DNA from 2 places in the Paenibacillus sp. FSL H8-0332 genome. Region 1 is predicted to be linked to the other one. Evidence: riboswitches for the same ligand, from Rfam matches in the RefSeq annotation. Region 1 holds a riboswitch; the other holds the start of a gene.

What was found. A riboswitch is a leader RNA that binds a small molecule or an ion and turns the genes downstream of it on or off. The one in region 1 is predicted to bind cyclic di-GMP.
Region 2: another riboswitch for cyclic di-GMP. It lies ahead of NST43_RS00360 (anti-repressor SinI family protein); the one in region 1 lies ahead of NST43_RS01610 (transglutaminase-like domain-containing protein).

The regions. Positions count from the first base shown of each region.
Region 1 is NZ_CP150145.1:375,808-383,689, reverse strand. It holds rRNA gene NST43_RS01620 (23S ribosomal RNA) at 1-1,813, opposite strand, end outside; rRNA gene NST43_RS01615 (16S ribosomal RNA) at 2,083-3,641, opposite strand; gene NST43_RS01610 (transglutaminase-like domain-containing protein) at 4,007-4,816, opposite strand; cyclic di-GMP riboswitch class I at 4,830-4,910, opposite strand; cyclic di-GMP riboswitch class I at 4,984-5,065, opposite strand; gene NST43_RS01605 (class D sortase) at 5,191-5,844, opposite strand; gene NST43_RS01600 (GtrA family protein) at 5,912-6,316, opposite strand; gene NST43_RS01595 (glycosyltransferase family 2 protein) at 6,306-7,283, opposite strand; gene NST43_RS01590 (glycosyltransferase family 39 protein) at 7,380-7,882, opposite strand, start outside.
Region 2 is NZ_CP150145.1:82,328-90,209, forward strand. It holds gene odhB (2-oxoglutarate dehydrogenase complex dihydrolipoyllysine-residue succinyltransferase) at 1-512, opposite strand, end outside; gene NST43_RS00355 (2-oxoglutarate dehydrogenase E1 component) at 572-3,439, opposite strand; cyclic di-GMP riboswitch class I at 4,158-4,261, shown strand; gene NST43_RS00360 (anti-repressor SinI family protein) at 4,296-4,439, shown strand; gene NST43_RS00365 (helix-turn-helix transcriptional regulator) at 4,585-4,917, opposite strand; gene NST43_RS00370 (TasA family protein) at 5,178-5,768, opposite strand; gene NST43_RS00375 (TasA family protein) at 5,808-6,404, opposite strand; gene NST43_RS00380 (signal peptidase I) at 6,504-7,106, opposite strand; gene NST43_RS00385 (hypothetical protein) at 7,108-7,882, opposite strand, start outside.

The DNA.
Region 1 (7,882 bases):
ACAGTCGCTTGGGCCTTTTCACTGCGGCCCCCTCGGGCTATTCACCCTACCGAGGCACCTCTTCTCCCGAAGTTACGAGGTCATTTTGCCGAGTTCCTTAACGAGAGTTCTTCCGCGCGCCTTAGAATTCTCTTCTCGCCTACCTGTGTCGGTTTGCGGTACGGGCACCTTCTCCTGGCTAGAGGCTTTTCTTGGCAGTGTGAGATCATGACCTTCGCTACTGTAATTTTCGCTCCCCATCACAGCCTGGCCTTAGTAGTGTGCGGATTTGCCTACACACCAGCCTCACTGCTTAGACGGACATATCCATCAGTCCGCGTCACTACCCTCCTGCGTCACCCCATCGCTCATAGCGGATTACGGTGGTACAGTAATTTCAAACTGTTGTCCTTCGACTACGCCTTTCGGCCTCGCCTTAGGTCCCGACTTACCCTGAGCGGACGAGCCTTCCTCAGGAAACCTTGGGCTTTCGGCGGATCAGATTCTCACTGATCTTTTCGTTACTCATACCGGCATTCTCACTTGTATGCTGTCCAGCGCTCCTTACGGTACACCTTCAACCTACATACAACGCTCCCCTACCCCAGATGCAAAGCATCTAGCCATAGCTTCGGTGGTGTGTTTAGCCCCGTTACATTTTCGGCGCAGAGTCACTCGACCAGTGAGCTATTACGCACTCTTTCAATGGTGGCTGCTTCTAAGCCAACATCCTGGTTGTCTGTGCAACTCCACATCCTTTCCCACTTAACACACACTTGGGGACCTTAGCTGATGGTCTGGGCTGTTTCCCTTTTGACAATGGATCTTAGCACTCACTGTCTGACTCCCGGCAAGAAGTACATGGCATTCGGAGTTTGACTGAGCTTGGTAACCCTTGCGGGCCCCGCACCCAATCAGTGCTCTACCTCCACGACTCCATTCACCGAGGCTAGCCCTAAAGCTATTTCGGGGAGAACCAGCTATCTCCGAGTTCGATTGGAATTTCTCCGCTACCCCCACCTCATCCCCGCATTTTTCAACATGCGTGGGTTCGGGCCTCCAGTGCGTGTTACCGCACCTTCACCCTGGACAGGGGTAGATCACACGGTTTCGGGTCTACGTCCACATACTCATTCGCCCTATTCAGACTCGCTTTCGCTGCGGCTCCGGCTTCTCACCTTAACCTTGCATGTTAAACGTAACTCGCCGGTTCATTCTACAAAAGGCACGCCATCACCCATAGAAAGGGCTCTGACTTTTTGTAAGCACACGGTTTCAGGTTCTATTTCACTCCCCTTCCGGGGTGCTTTTCACCTTTCCCTCACGGTACTGTTTCACTATCGGTCGCCAGGTAGTATTTAGCCTTAGCAGATGGTCCTGCTGGATTCATACGGGGTTTCACGTGCCCCGCACTACTCGGGATCCGTCTCGGAGAGAACACAGTTTAGGCTACAGGGCTTTTACCTCTATCGCGGGCCTTTCCAGACCTCTTCGCCTACCATCTTCCTTTGTAACTCCATGTGAGACGTCCCACAACCCCAAGAGGCAAGCCCCTTGGTTTAGGCTGTTCCGCGTTCGCTCGCCGCTACTGACGGAATCACTATTGTTTTCTCTTCCTCAGGGTACTTAGATGTTTCAGTTCCCCTGGTCTGCCTCTGCATTTCCTATGTATTCAGAAATGAGTAACTGCGAATTACCACAGCTGGGTTTCCCCATTCGGACACCCCCGGATCAAAGCTTGCTTACAGCTCCCCGAGGCAGTTTCGTTGTTCGCCACGTCCTTCGTCGGCTCCTGGCGCCTAGGCATCCTCCGTGTGCTCTTAGTAGCTTAACCAATGCTCCGGCGTTTCGCTTGTTTGCACAATCGAAAACCTTCGCTTAGCATCACTAAAATATTGAAACTTGTTTACACAAGTTCAGCTTAAAGGAATGTTCTAAAACGCAAATTCATTTCGGTATCCAGTTTTCAAGGATCAAAGTTAAAGATGAGAGCTTAAACTCTCAAAACTGACCAACGAGTGAGTATTCGAACCCAAGGGTTCTATTGTGGAAGCTTTAGCTTCCGATTTGAATGTTTCCGTTGCAGGAAACGATTCTCCATAGAAAGGAGGTGATCCAGCCGCACCTTCCGATACGGCTACCTTGTTACGACTTCACCCCAATCATCTACCCCACCTTCGGCGGCTGGCTCCCTTGCGGGTTACCCCACCGACTTCGGGTGTTGTAAACTCTCGTGGTGTGACGGGCGGTGTGTACAAGACCCGGGAACGTATTCACCGCGGCATGCTGATCCGCGATTACTAGCAATTCCGACTTCATGCAGGCGAGTTGCAGCCTGCAATCCGAACTGAGACCGGCTTTGCTGGGATTGGCTCCACCTCGCGGCTTCGCTTCCCGTTGTACCGGCCATTGTAGTACGTGTGTAGCCCAGGTCATAAGGGGCATGATGATTTGACGTCATCCCCACCTTCCTCCGGTTTGTCACCGGCAGTCACTCTAGAGTGCCCAGCTCAACCTGCTGGCAACTAAAGTCAAGGGTTGCGCTCGTTGCGGGACTTAACCCAACATCTCACGACACGAGCTGACGACAACCATGCACCACCTGTCTCAACTTTCCCCGAAGGGCACCTGATGCATCTCTGCTTCGTTAGTTGGATGTCAAGACCTGGTAAGGTTCTTCGCGTTGCTTCGAATTAAACCACATACTCCACTGCTTGTGCGGGTCCCCGTCAATTCCTTTGAGTTTCAGTCTTGCGACCGTACTCCCCAGGCGGAGTGCTTACTGTGTTAACTTCGGCACCAAGGGTATCGAAACCCCTAACACCTAGCACTCATCGTTTACGGCGTGGACTACCAGGGTATCTAATCCTGTTTGCTCCCCACGCTTTCGCGCCTCAGCGTCAGTTACAGCCCAGAAAGTCGCCTTCGCCACTGGTGTTCCTCCACATATCTACGCATTTCACCGCTACACGTGGAATTCCACTTTCCTCTTCTGTACTCAAGTCACCCAGTTTCCAGTGCGACCTCAGGTTGAGCCCAAGGTTTAAACACCAGACTTAAATGACCGCCTGCGCGCGCTTTACGCCCAATAATTCCGGACAACGCTTGCCCCCTACGTATTACCGCGGCTGCTGGCACGTAGTTAGCCGGGGCTTTCTTCTCAGGTACCGTCACTCCGATAGCAGTTACTCTACCGGACGTTCTTCCCTGGCAACAGAGCTTTACGATCCGAAAACCTTCATCACTCACGCGGCATTGCTCCGTCAGGCTTGCGCCCATTGCGGAAGATTCCCTACTGCTGCCTCCCGTAGGAGTCTGGGCCGTGTCTCAGTCCCAGTGTGGCCGTTCACCCTCTCAGGTCGGCTACGCATCGTCGCCTTGGTGAGCCGTTACCCCACCAACTAGCTAATGCGCCGCAGGCCCATCCCCAAGTAGCAGATTGCTCCGCCTTTCATTCTCTCTTCAGGAGAGGAAAGAAATTATCCGGTATTAGCTACCGTTTCCGGTAGTTATCCCAGTCTTGAGGGCAGGTTGCCTACGTGTTACTCACCCGTCCGCCGCTAAGTTAATCAGGAGCAAGCTCCATCATAACTCCGCTCGACTTGCATGTATTAGGCATGCCGCCAGCGTTCGTCCTGAGCCAGGATCAAACTCTCCAAATTGGTATTTAGAAAGAGCGATTGCTCATTTTGAAACATCTGACGAGAATTTTCATTCTCATTTTTGGATCTCGCCGAAGCGATTTCCGATACTCACTCGTTGTTCAGTTTTCAAAGATCAAGCTCGTTGTCAGCGCCGATCACTTCGTCACCAGCAACTCTTATAATATATCACGTTCGTTTGAACAATGCAAGCTTTATTTTGAAATCACTTTTTTAAGTAATCTCTCATTTCCTTTGCCGTTCCAACAACGCTTATTTATAATAACCTATCCCTCTATTAAAAAGCAACCTTTCTATAAATAAAAATAACCCGCTTAATGTTTAAGCGGGTTATTCTCAGGAAATGCTATAGTTCACAGCTATTCTTAGTAGAATTTCGCTGCAGTATATTTGCTTGCTGCTTTGATCAGTTCTGTTGACGCGGTGTTCTTACCCAGACCTGCATCCACTGTAGTATCAATCGTTACCCATTTGCCGTTCATGAACACTTCGTTCCAGGCATGGTATGAAGTTACATAGCTTGTATTCCCCATAACCAATTTGGTAGGAATGCCTTCACTGCGGAGCATAGTAGCGAACAAGGATGCGTAATCGTAGCAGATACCTTTGTTGGTAGCCAGTGTGTTATCGTTGTTCGGAATATAATCTGTGCTTACGCTGTTAGCCAGAGAGTAGTCATATTTCACGTTAGCTACGATGTAATTGTAGATGGCCTTAACTTTGTCTGCATCTGTGGTCAGACCCTTTGTAAGCTGGGCTGCCTTTTGAACGGATTTATCGGAAGAACTCCATTTCACATTCTGTACAGAGCTCAAATATACGGCATTCACATTACTCATTGAGAGAGATACAGTCTCGGAAGATAGTACTTTGTATTTGTTGCCGGTAGTATTCTCAAGAACGGAGACCTTATAAGAGCCATTTCCTTGTTGCAGCGGGAACGTCTCGGTTGGTTTGGAAGTGTATAAGTTGTAAGTATAGCTGTTATTGTCTTTGGTAATCATGAGCTTCATCTTCTTGTCCTTAGGAACATCGTACGAAACCCCGATAACCCCTTGATCAAGTTGTCCAACATTTAACCAGCTTGAATCTGCATTAGCTGCTTGAGCAGTGCCTGTCTGCACGGAAGTGACAATCACAAAAAGTGTAATCAACATTAAATATAACTTTTTCATGGATAAAACCCCTTTCGGTAGCTGGCTGCCATCCTTACGGGAAGGCCCTTTAGCTTTGCGTCCCTACCTTTCGATAGGTTTGCCGTTATCGTATAAGCTTTATCTGTCCAATCTACTACCATATAATTACAGATTCAGAATTAAAACAAACAAAAAAAGCCTCTTCATTCGGTAGCTGGCTGCCATCCATGACGGGAAGGCCCTGTAGCTTTGCGTCCCTACCTTTCGATAGGTTTGCCGTTTATCGTGTATTAGCTTTCATAGTTATATCTTACCATATCTCTATCTATTAGCAAGACCCAAATCGCTAGATTCCACAAAAATAGTCTAAAATTTTATGTTTTTTCGACTTTTATTGCCTTGTCTTGGACAAGTCAGGTTAACTTCGCATGAATGATGAGTCTGTGGGTCGGGTTGACAAGCGGATCGCAGGTAATGAGGGTCAGAATCTTATCATCATCCTTTCCCTTCAGTACCGAAATATCGGTAGGCTCTACAATAGATACATCATATACAACATACTTGTATTCCTGGCCGCTTGTAATAACAGTAATGGTATCCCCTTTACCGATCTCATCCAGTCTGTTGAACAGCCGTCCTGCCGTTCTTGACCGGTGTGCCGCAATCGCTGCGTTGCCTACCTCACCAATCGGAGCTGTCTCCTTCATATGCGCCGCGGCATGCTTCATATTAGTTTTGGTGGCGCCCTCCAGTACAGGCAGCTTCAGATCGATTTTGTCGATTTCAATAATGGCGGTGATCTTGCCTCCAACTTCAATCTCGGGCGCTGTAGTGGGCACCGGCTCTTCCGCACCGGACTCTTCCGCCAGCAGTTGGGTGACTTCCGCATAGGGCTTGCTCAGATCCTGGCTGGCAGGAGCCGTAGCCGAAGGAACGATTTCACTATAGGCCTGTTCAGCCTCTTCCAGCAGCTTCTGCTGCTGACGGTCCTCGTACCATTCGCTTCCTTTGGGGTAGAGCATAATCAGGACCCCGGCAAGTATAATCAAATAGGATAACTTCCGCATGACAATCGCCTCCGCAATATAGAATAAGTGCTAACCCCCCAGGACACGAGGAAGATGTACTGTACCTCTAGAATACCCACTTCCGGCTTCCAAAGAAATTAATGATCACTGTAATGAAGGTAACCAGCACCTTGGCCATCAGCACCTGGATTCCCAGGCGATCAGTCAGCAGATGAATCAGCAGCACCGAAATGCCCAGCACCAGCAGATTCAGCACAATAAATCTCACTAGCTGCATCCGGTCAAATCCGCCATTCCCGCCTCTGTCCCGGCCCTTGAAGGTCACCTTTTTATTCCAGAAAAAGCTGTTTGCCGTCCCGGCGCTGTAGGAAATTATCTGTGCAGGGGTGTTAAGCATCCCCAGGGAATGCAGCAGGGTAAATACCGCGAAATCAATGAACGTGTTAAGCAGGCCCACTGCATTGAATTTCAGAAACTGGATCATGCCTGCACGCCAAGCCTTATCTTGCATAATCGCTTTCCTTCCGCGTGTCTTCGGTCTCCGCATCCGGGTAGCCTTTGGTCTCGCTAACGATATAGAGCGGTCTGTCCTTCGATTCATCATAGATCCGTCCAATGTACTCCCCGATTACACCGAGCAGCATCAGCACAATGCCGTTAAACAGCAGGTTAACCCCGACAATGGACGCCCAGCCCGGCACGGTCCAGGAGGTGAAGACCTTTTGGAATAAGACCAGGAACAGGTAGAGGAAGCTGGAGAAGGACAGGAAGAAGCCGACATAGGAGGCGATTTTGAGCGGCTTGTGCGAAAAGGAGGTGATTCCGTCGAGCGCGAAGCGGATCATTTTTTTGAGCGGATATTTCGTCTCCCCGGCGAAGCGTTCCTCCCGCACATATTCCACCATGGTCTGCCGGAAGCCAACCCAGCTCACCAGCCCCCGCACATAACGGTTCTTCTCCTTCAGGCCGCGCAGCACATCGCAGACCTTACGGTCGATGAGCCGGAAGTCCCCGGTATCCGTAGGAATCTCTACACTGGTCATGCTGCTTAGCAGACGGTAAAAGATTTTGGCTGTCACCTTCTTGAAGAAGGTCTCCCCGTGGCGCTTCAGCCGCTTGGCATAGACTACCTCATAGCCTTCCTTCCACTTGGCGATCATCTCCAGGATGACCTCAGGCGGGTCCTGGAGATCCGCATCAATCACCACAACAGCCTGACCTTCAGCATAATCCATACCCGCCGTAATCGCCACTTGGTGGCCGAAGTTACGCGAGAAGTCAATCAGCTTGACATGCTCATCCGTATTACTGATTCCGCGCATAATCTCAGCCGTACGGTCCCGGCTGCCGTCATTGACGAACACAAGCTCATAGGAATCCCCGCAACCATCCATTACTTTTTTGAGCCGCTCGTAGGTTATCTGAATGACTTCCTCCTCATTGTACATGGGGACAATTACACTATATCTGGCCTTCACAAGGGTTCCTCCTAAATTTGTTGTAAGCCACAGCTTCCTTGATGCGCTTCATCAATATCAGCTTTGAACATATATCCGGCTTCTGAGGCTCCCCTCCTAGAATACCCAGGAAGGGAACCAGCGAAGGACATGAATGATATAACTGCTGTTCACCTGCATGCCGGATAATACCGGATAGAACATTACAAACAGGATGGCGGCGGCCGCAACATAGGCGTACCGCAAATATCTGGCACCCTGGAACCTGCCGTCAAGCAGCTTCAGGATGTATACAATGGATAGAATCATAAACGGCACCATTGCAAAGTAATGGTACAGGAACGTCTCACGCGGCACAAGCATCCATGGAACATATTGTGAGAAGAAGCCGATCCAGATCATGTACAGGTTCTTGTCCCGGCGCTTCACGGTGAACCATACGGCGGCCAGCATCGCGAAGATTCCTGTCCACCAGATCAGCGGATTCCCCATCGTTACTATGCTGCTCGCCTTGCCTGCCGGCAAGCCTTCGCCGCCGCTGAAGAACCATACGGGACGCTTCATGAACGGCCACTCCCACCAGGAGGAGGCGAATGGATGTGTAGCTACAAGCTGGCTGT
Region 2 (7,882 bases), 290 kb from region 1:
CCGGCTGCGCCATGACCATTCACATCGGCCTGACCGATCCGGCCGATTGGGTCGCGGGCACTGACCTCGCCGAGGTCGATGCCCCGCTCCCGCGCCAGCTTGCGCGCCCCCGGCGAAGCCAGGGCCGCAGTGCCAGCCGCCGCACCTTCGGCGGCGGCTGGAGCCGTTACAGCAGCGGCCGGTTCAGCCGCTGCTGCACTTGCGGCCGCTGCAGGCACGCTGCCGCTCTGCGGTGCGGCCGCTTCCGGCTTGCCGCCGCTGGCAGCACCCGCGGCGCTGCCGGCGCCGATGATGCCGATGGCTTCGCCAACGGCAACGTTCTCGCCCGCCTGGCGCAGGATGGAGGAGATGACGCCGTCCTCCTCCGCACTGATCTCGAGATTGACCTTGTCGGTCTCAAGCTCGGCAAGCACATCCCCCTGGCCGACAGTGTCGCCTTCTTTAACCAGCCATTTGTAGATCGTTCCTTCGGAAATCGATTCGCCCAAATCGGGTACTTTTATCTCGGACACAGGCCGTACCTCCCCAAATATAGTGGTGTGCGTGATATCGTATGACCGCCTTACTGTGCTCAGGAAGACGGTACAGGTGCTTGCACTGCAGCATTCAATTTCAGGGCTTCCCGGACAATGCGCCGCTGCTCGAAGCTGTGGACATCTGCGTAGCCGCTAGCCGGGCTGGAACGATCCGGACGGCCGATGTACTGGACGGTGACCTTCTGCGGTGCGATGGCGCGCAGCCGGGATTCGGCATACGTCCACCCGCCCATATTCTTCGGTTCCTCTTGTACCCAGACGATCTCCTCCAGAGAGCTGAAGCCGCTAAGGTGAGCGCCAATCTCGCGTTCCGGGAACGGATAGAGCTGTTCCATGCGCAAAATGTGCAGCCAGGAGAAGTCCTGTCCGCGTGTGGCCTCCAGCTCCGTCTGGAGATCGATGCCCACCTTGCCGCTGCATACCACGAGGCGCTTCACTGCTTCCGGCTTACTGCCGAGCAGCGGCTCGGGAAGAACCGGCTGGAAGATGCCCGAAGCGAGATCCGCTCCGGCTGAGGTGCTGCGCGTGTTACGGATCAGGCTCTTCGGCGCCATGATAACCAGCGGCCGGGCATCCGGTTGTCCGCAGAGCGCGGCCTGACGGCGGAGCAGATGGAAATACTGCGCAGCACTGGTCAGGTTGGCTACAGTCCAGTTCTCCTCGGCGGAGAGCTGGAGGAACCGTTCCATTCTGCCGCTGGAGTGCTCCGGTCCTTGGCCTTCATAGCCGTGAGGCAGCAGGATTGTCAGGTTGCTGCGCTGTGTCCACTTGGCGCGTCCGGCAGAAATGAACTGGTCAATAATGACCTGAGCGGCATTGGCGAAGTCGCCGTATTGAGCCTCCCAGATGACGAAGGTCTCCGGTGCGAACACATTATAACCATATTCGAAGCCGAGGACAGAGGCCTCGGACAGCGGACTGTTGTAGACGCCGAATGAAGCGGCGGCATCACTCAGCTGATGCAGCGGAGCATAGAGTTCACCGTTCTCGCTGTCATGCAGCACCAGATGACGGTGGGCGAAGGTGCCGCGCTGTGAATCCTGTCCGCTGAGGCGGATCGGCGTGCCATCCTTCAGGATGGTAGCGAAGGCAAGCGTCTCTGCCAGTGCCCAGTCCACCCGCTCTCCGTCATTCAGTGCATCCTTGCGGCGCTGCAATATCCGTTCCAGCTTCGGATAGACCTTGAAGCCGGCCGGTACGCGCAGCAGCTCGCGGTTAATCTCCTGCAGACCGGCCAGCGGGAAGGCATTCGGACGCTTCTGGGGACTGTCGTTATCCAGCGCGACGGCGGTTTTGGATTCCGCATTCTTCTGCTTGCCTTCCTTCATCTGATCGAAGGCCTGCTGAAGGACACTCTCCGCCTCGGCAATCATGTTCGTTACATCATCGGCTGTAATTACCTTCTCGCGCTCCAGGCGTTCTGCATAAGCGCGGTATACAGTAGGGTGGTTCCGCACCTTGCCGTATACAATCGGCTGTGTAGTCTCGGGATCATCCATTTCATTATGCCCGTGGCGGCGGTAGCCGATCAGATCAATCAGGAAGTCCTTCTTGAACATATGGCGGTAAGCGCAGGCCAGACGGACTGCGGCAATACAAGCTTCAGGGTCATCGGCATTGACATGCACGACCGGGATCTCATACCCTTTGGCCAAGTCGCTGGCATAATGGGTGGAGCGGGAATCTTCGCTCTCTGTGGTGAAGCCGATCCGGTTATTGACGATAATATGCACGGTACCGCCATTCTGATAACCCTGCAATTTGCCGATATTAAGCGTCTCAGCGACAATGCCCTCTCCAGGGAAGGCGGCATCGCCGTGCATCAGCACAGCCATGGCCTTGCTTGTATTCAGCTTAGGCATTCCCGGAGCGTTGCGCTCTTCCTGTGCAGCACGTGTGAAGCCCTCAACTACAGGATTGACGAATTCTAGATGACTCGGGTTATTCGCAAGCGTGATCCGGGTGCGCACGGTCTCGCCTTCGCGGACGGCACGGTCAGCCCCGAGATGATACTTCACATCACCGCTCCAGCCGTAGGTCACGCCCATGGAGCCTTCTGAAGGGAACAGCTCTTTGTTCGGCGAGTGATGGAATTCCGAGAAAATAATATCATAAGGCTTGCCCAGAATATGAGCCAGCACATTAAGTCTTCCACGGTGGGCCATGCCCATCAGAATATGCTCTGCGCCATCATGCGCGGCGGCGCGGACAATCTCATCCAGCATCGGCACAAGGGCGTCATTGCCCTCCAGGCTGAAGCGCTTCTGGCCGACGAAGGTCTTGTGCAGGAAGGTCTCGAAATGCTCCACCTGGATCAGCCGCTTCAACAGCTCTTTACGCTCTGTATTATTCAGCGGGGCAGGGGAGGTCATGGATTCCGCCTGGCTGTTGAGCCAGCGCAGCTCGCGTTCATCATGTACATGCCCGAATTCATAGGCGATGGTCTGGGTATAGGCCTGGCGCATTCTGTGGACGGCATCCATCGCGGTATGCACATCCGCAGGGGCATTATCCCAGATCAGCGAAGCGGGCAGTGCATTAAGATCCTCGCGGGTAAGCTCGTAGGTCTCCAGCTCCAGCCATTTGGCCATCGGGTTCGTGCTGCGCTCCAGCGGGTCAATGTCTGCGGCCATATGGCCATATATACGAATATTGGCGATCAGCTTCGAGGCCTTGACGGCCTTTTTGAGCCACTGCGCATCTGCGGATACGGCAGGCCTTGGAGCCCTCTCGGCATCGGGTGCCAGTGGAGGGGGGCCGGATACGGTGAAGAGATCGCGGTAATGTTGTTCAACAGAAGAGGGGTCCTTGACAAATTGCTCATATCTTTCTTGGATGTAGCCCAGGTTGGGGCCGTAGTATTTGCTCCATACTGTGTCGTTATAGGGCTCTTTGACTGCCATGAATAGGTCCTCCTAACGGATAAACTCCACGCGAGGCATCCAGTGTGCCACTTGGCGGAGCTGCAAATGTTTGCGGTTTCATTCTCATCCTATTGTGCTACTTTCCGGCGGGGTAATCAATTCATACTTTCGGTCAATCCGTTCGCAATTTGGCATGATTCATTACAGTATTCATACGGAACTATCATAAATAGAAATAATTCATTTATATATGGACGCACTTAAGAATTGAAACGAAGCTGGACCGTCGCTGCGGTGAACATTTGGACCTCCGGCCGCTGTTGTATTTGAATTTCCTAATTTGAACCGCTCTTCGCGGTAGAAATCCAAATACAAAGGCGGACGCTGCCGCTCCTCCAGTTCCAAATTTCCCCTCCGCTTCTTTTGCTTTTTGTTATTTCTTTAGTGCTTTCAAAATATAAACTCACATAACTCTCCGTTATATATACAAATGGGTAATTGTCTCTATACGATGGTGCGTGCAGCGGTAAGCCGGGGCGGTTAGAGTTCCCTTTAGTATATTTAAACTATTACATAGGGTTTGAACTTGGAACTGGAAATATTTATACAAGCTGCTGGCAATTTCAGCTAAGTTTCCTCACATTTTAACATAAAAAAATTCCAGAAAACGACACACTAATCGCGTATGATCTTGTATAATGTTATTGCGGAGAACGGTTTCATCGATTCTTGCCAGATCCTTTCATGATGGAAAGGGTCCAGTAAAAGGTAAACCTGCCGAAAGACAGGGGCACAAAGTCTCGGATCTAAAGTAGAAATACTACAAAGTAGCAATACTACTATGATGGCCGGACTGCCTGGGGACGCGAAAATTCTAGGAGGAGATTTCTTGGATATGTCCAACCAGGGGAATAACGAGTTGCAGGCAGTAGATCTGGATTTGGAATGGGTAGACTTGCTGATGTCTGCCAAGCAGGCGGGGATCGCGGCAGAGGATATCCGCCGGTTTCTAAGCGAAAAGGCACTCCAGGCGATGTAAGGGCGGTCATCATTGTTCGGATACATACAGAAAAGGCACAGCGGCCGGTACGCTGTGCCTTTTCTGTATGCCTTTGAAAGGATGCCTTCGCCGAAGGTGGCCTCCCTGCCAAGTGAAGTCTTCCCGGCGGCATACAATACTACGTCTAGTTGTCCTTTTGATCCATACGCCATTTCTGGTAATCGAGGAACTCCTTGAATTCCCGTTTGCTTATACCGGAGGCCATGGCCTCCTGAACCAGCCGGAACCATTCCCCGTCCAGAGCCTGTTCTTCCGTCTCTGCCAGCCCGCCATACAGCAGTGCATGAATGGATACCTGAAGCGCGTCAGCGATTTTTTCGATGAATTGAATGGAGGGGTTGGATTGAATGTTCCGTTCCACATTACTGAGGTATGATTTCGCCACATCAGCCTTATCCGCAAGCTCGGATAACGAATAGCCCTTCTCCAGCCGGAGTTTGTGGATGCGGCTTCCCATAGTATCTGACACGATTACAACGCCCTCCGTACTTTTTTGGTAAAAGATAAGAATTTATATGCTTCGCGCTATACATTCTCCTTATCTTTCTCGCTGAAACGGCACCGCCCTTTAAAGGGACAGTAAAGCCGTTTCCATTTGTAAGTATAACAAAAATCCGCAAATCGGACAAAATTCATTGAACCCGGCAGCCGGGAGAAAAGGAAAAGGCACACCCGGCCCGGTTGGGGAAGGATGTGCCGTCTTCATGGATTGCTGACCTACTTGGCTTCTCCCAGTCCTTGAAGTGCATCGAAGGTCCAGTTCAGAGCTAAGCCGTCACCCTGAAAAATGTTCTGATCGAGCGTGTTGTCTACGAATTCGAAAGCGATCTTGAAGGTCTTGGACCCGGCGGCGGCAATCCCTCCTGGCAGTACGCCTGCTGCTACGAGATCGTAGCTGGGGGTATTCTTCAGATCCTTCAGGGAGATCTCGGACAGCACATGACCGCTTAGTGAACCGCCGGTGTACGTACTATCTAGGAGCTTGACCTTGAAGTGGTCTCCGAGATCCTGGCCCGCGTTATCACCCATGGCATCGGTCACGGTGTAAGTGGTGGCAAGCTTGAGGAGCTTGATATCCAGTGTGCCGTCATTGGACAAGGTGAAGGTGCGGACGGTGTAGTCTCCCGGCTTCAGATTCGTCAGCGCTACCGGAGTATTGAAGGAAGAGCCGAGCTTCAGCGTACCTGCGGCGAAGGTTGCCGTGCTGGTGGCTGTGGAGCTGAAGTAAGCGAAGGTGCCCCCGCCGATTAAAGACAAACCCAGTGCTGCCGATGCTACGCCAAGACCCAATGTTTTTTTGATACCCATGATTTATTTCCTCCTCGAATGGTTTGATTTGTTGTGGAATTATTTGAGACTGCCTTTTTCCTGGTTGGCTTCGAAATTCAGCGTCAGTGCAAGCGTATCGCCCTGATAATAGTTCTGCGGCTGGAGGGTCTCCTTGAAGGCAAACTGGATGGTCAGGTTATCCGAGGTACCGGCTTTAATGCCGGACTTCTCTCCGCCTAAGATCGCTCCGACAATTCCCCGGGCCACCAGATCGGGACTCTCCTGCTCCAGATCGGCCAGCGAGATGACCAGGAGCGGCGATTCTTTCTTATCCTTGTTCACGAGGAAGGTCACAATAATATCATCCTTGAAATTGTGGGAGCCGTTGTCTCCCTGAGCGTCTGTAATGGCGGATGAGGTGCGCAGTACCACTTTGGGAATATTGAGTGTCCCGTCATTTTTGAGTTTGAAGTCCCGTAAGACGGTATCACCCGGCTTGAGGTTGCTGAGATTAACAATGACGGAGGGATCAGATTGAAGTGATAAGGTTCCGTTGTTAAAAGAAGCTGAGGAAGTAGAAGTGCTGCTGAAGTAAGCGAAGGTGCCTCCGCCGACCAGGGTCAAGCCTAATGCTGCCGATACAACGCCGAGACCTAATGTTTTTTTGACGTTCATTTGTTCATCCCTCTCTTATGAGTCTGCTTTGTGCATAGCCGGTGCTTCCGGCAAGCTGTATTGTGGCTCCGCGTTTCGTAAACGGGAGAGGACAATCGATCATTGTATGAGGTCAGTCAAAGTATCCGGCCCGCCGCCGCCGGTTGCGGAAGACGAGACGTTCTTCTTTTCCAGTGCCGCAACGGCCTTCCATGAAGAATACAGCGCGTAGAGGAGCAGAAGCAGTCCGGGAATAATCATCAGCACTACGCTTCCGGCTTTGGAGACTGCGAAGCTCATGGCATAGCCCACATAGGGGACGGTCACGCCGGTATACTCACCTACCACATTCGTGGAGCTGACGGCGGCGGTGTCGGCTGAATCATTATTGTCGCCCTTGGTGGTGTAGCTGGCTTCCCCCAGAGCACTGTTCAGCTCGGCAGCGACCACGCGGTGGGTGATCAGAATGTTATCGGGATTCAAAAAAGTGATCACATCGCCCTTCTGGAACCGGCTCATGTCCCCGCCCGGCTTAATGGCCACAATGGAACCGGTCTGAATGCCGGGCTCCATGGAGCCGGATAATACCGTCTTGATCTGGTAGCCGAAGAAGGAGGGCTCGCCGCCGGAGGCTTTGGAGATGACAACGGCTGTGATTAGCACCAGGAACACTATAAGAATCAGAGTGGAAATTATCGTATTGACTATTTTTCGGATGCGCATCTTATTCGCCACCTTTGCTGGGTTCAGATTGTGGAGCCGGTGTAGCTGTAGGAGCAGGCTGCCCGCCGTCCATCACAGTGCCCGGAATTGGAATTTCGCTGCCGGGTTCATGATCTGGAGTCGCTTCCGGTAAAAGAATCTCAGGCGCCGGAGTGGCAGTGGGAGCAATAACCTCTGCTGCTGAAGCTGTGGGGACTGGATTGTCCTGTACAGGAGCTGTGGGAGCGGGCTGCTCTCCCGGCTGGCTTTTGTCAGGAAGACTGGTTGCGGCCGGCTGGTTCTGGGCTTGTTCATGCTCCAGCTTCAGCTTCAGCGCTTCGTCAGCAGCCTTCTGCTTCTCTAAGGCGAGCCGTTCGGCTTCCTCCGCTCTGGATTTATCGGCCTTTTCAAGCGCCAGGCGTTCCTCTTCCTCTTGCTGTGCCTTCGCTTTGTCCTCAAGGGCCGTCTTGGCTTCAGCGATCTCTGCCAGCCGTTCCTGCAAGGTGTGGATGGTGGAGGACAGGGTATCCTTGGACGCCGTTAATTCGCTATTCATCTGCTCATACGTGTTCAGCAGCGCGGGGGATACCTGCGAATCTGCCTGATAGGCGCTGGTTACGAACGAGAGGATAGGCTCCTCAGCAGGGAAGCTGTAGTCATCCTGCCGGAGCAAGACGCGGTCCGGATTGCCGGTGGGCAATGATCCGCCGATATCATGGATCGTGCCAAGGTAATGCATAATTCCGCTTAACGTCTCTGCCAGCGATTCCGATAGAATCCCGCTTTGATGAAGACTC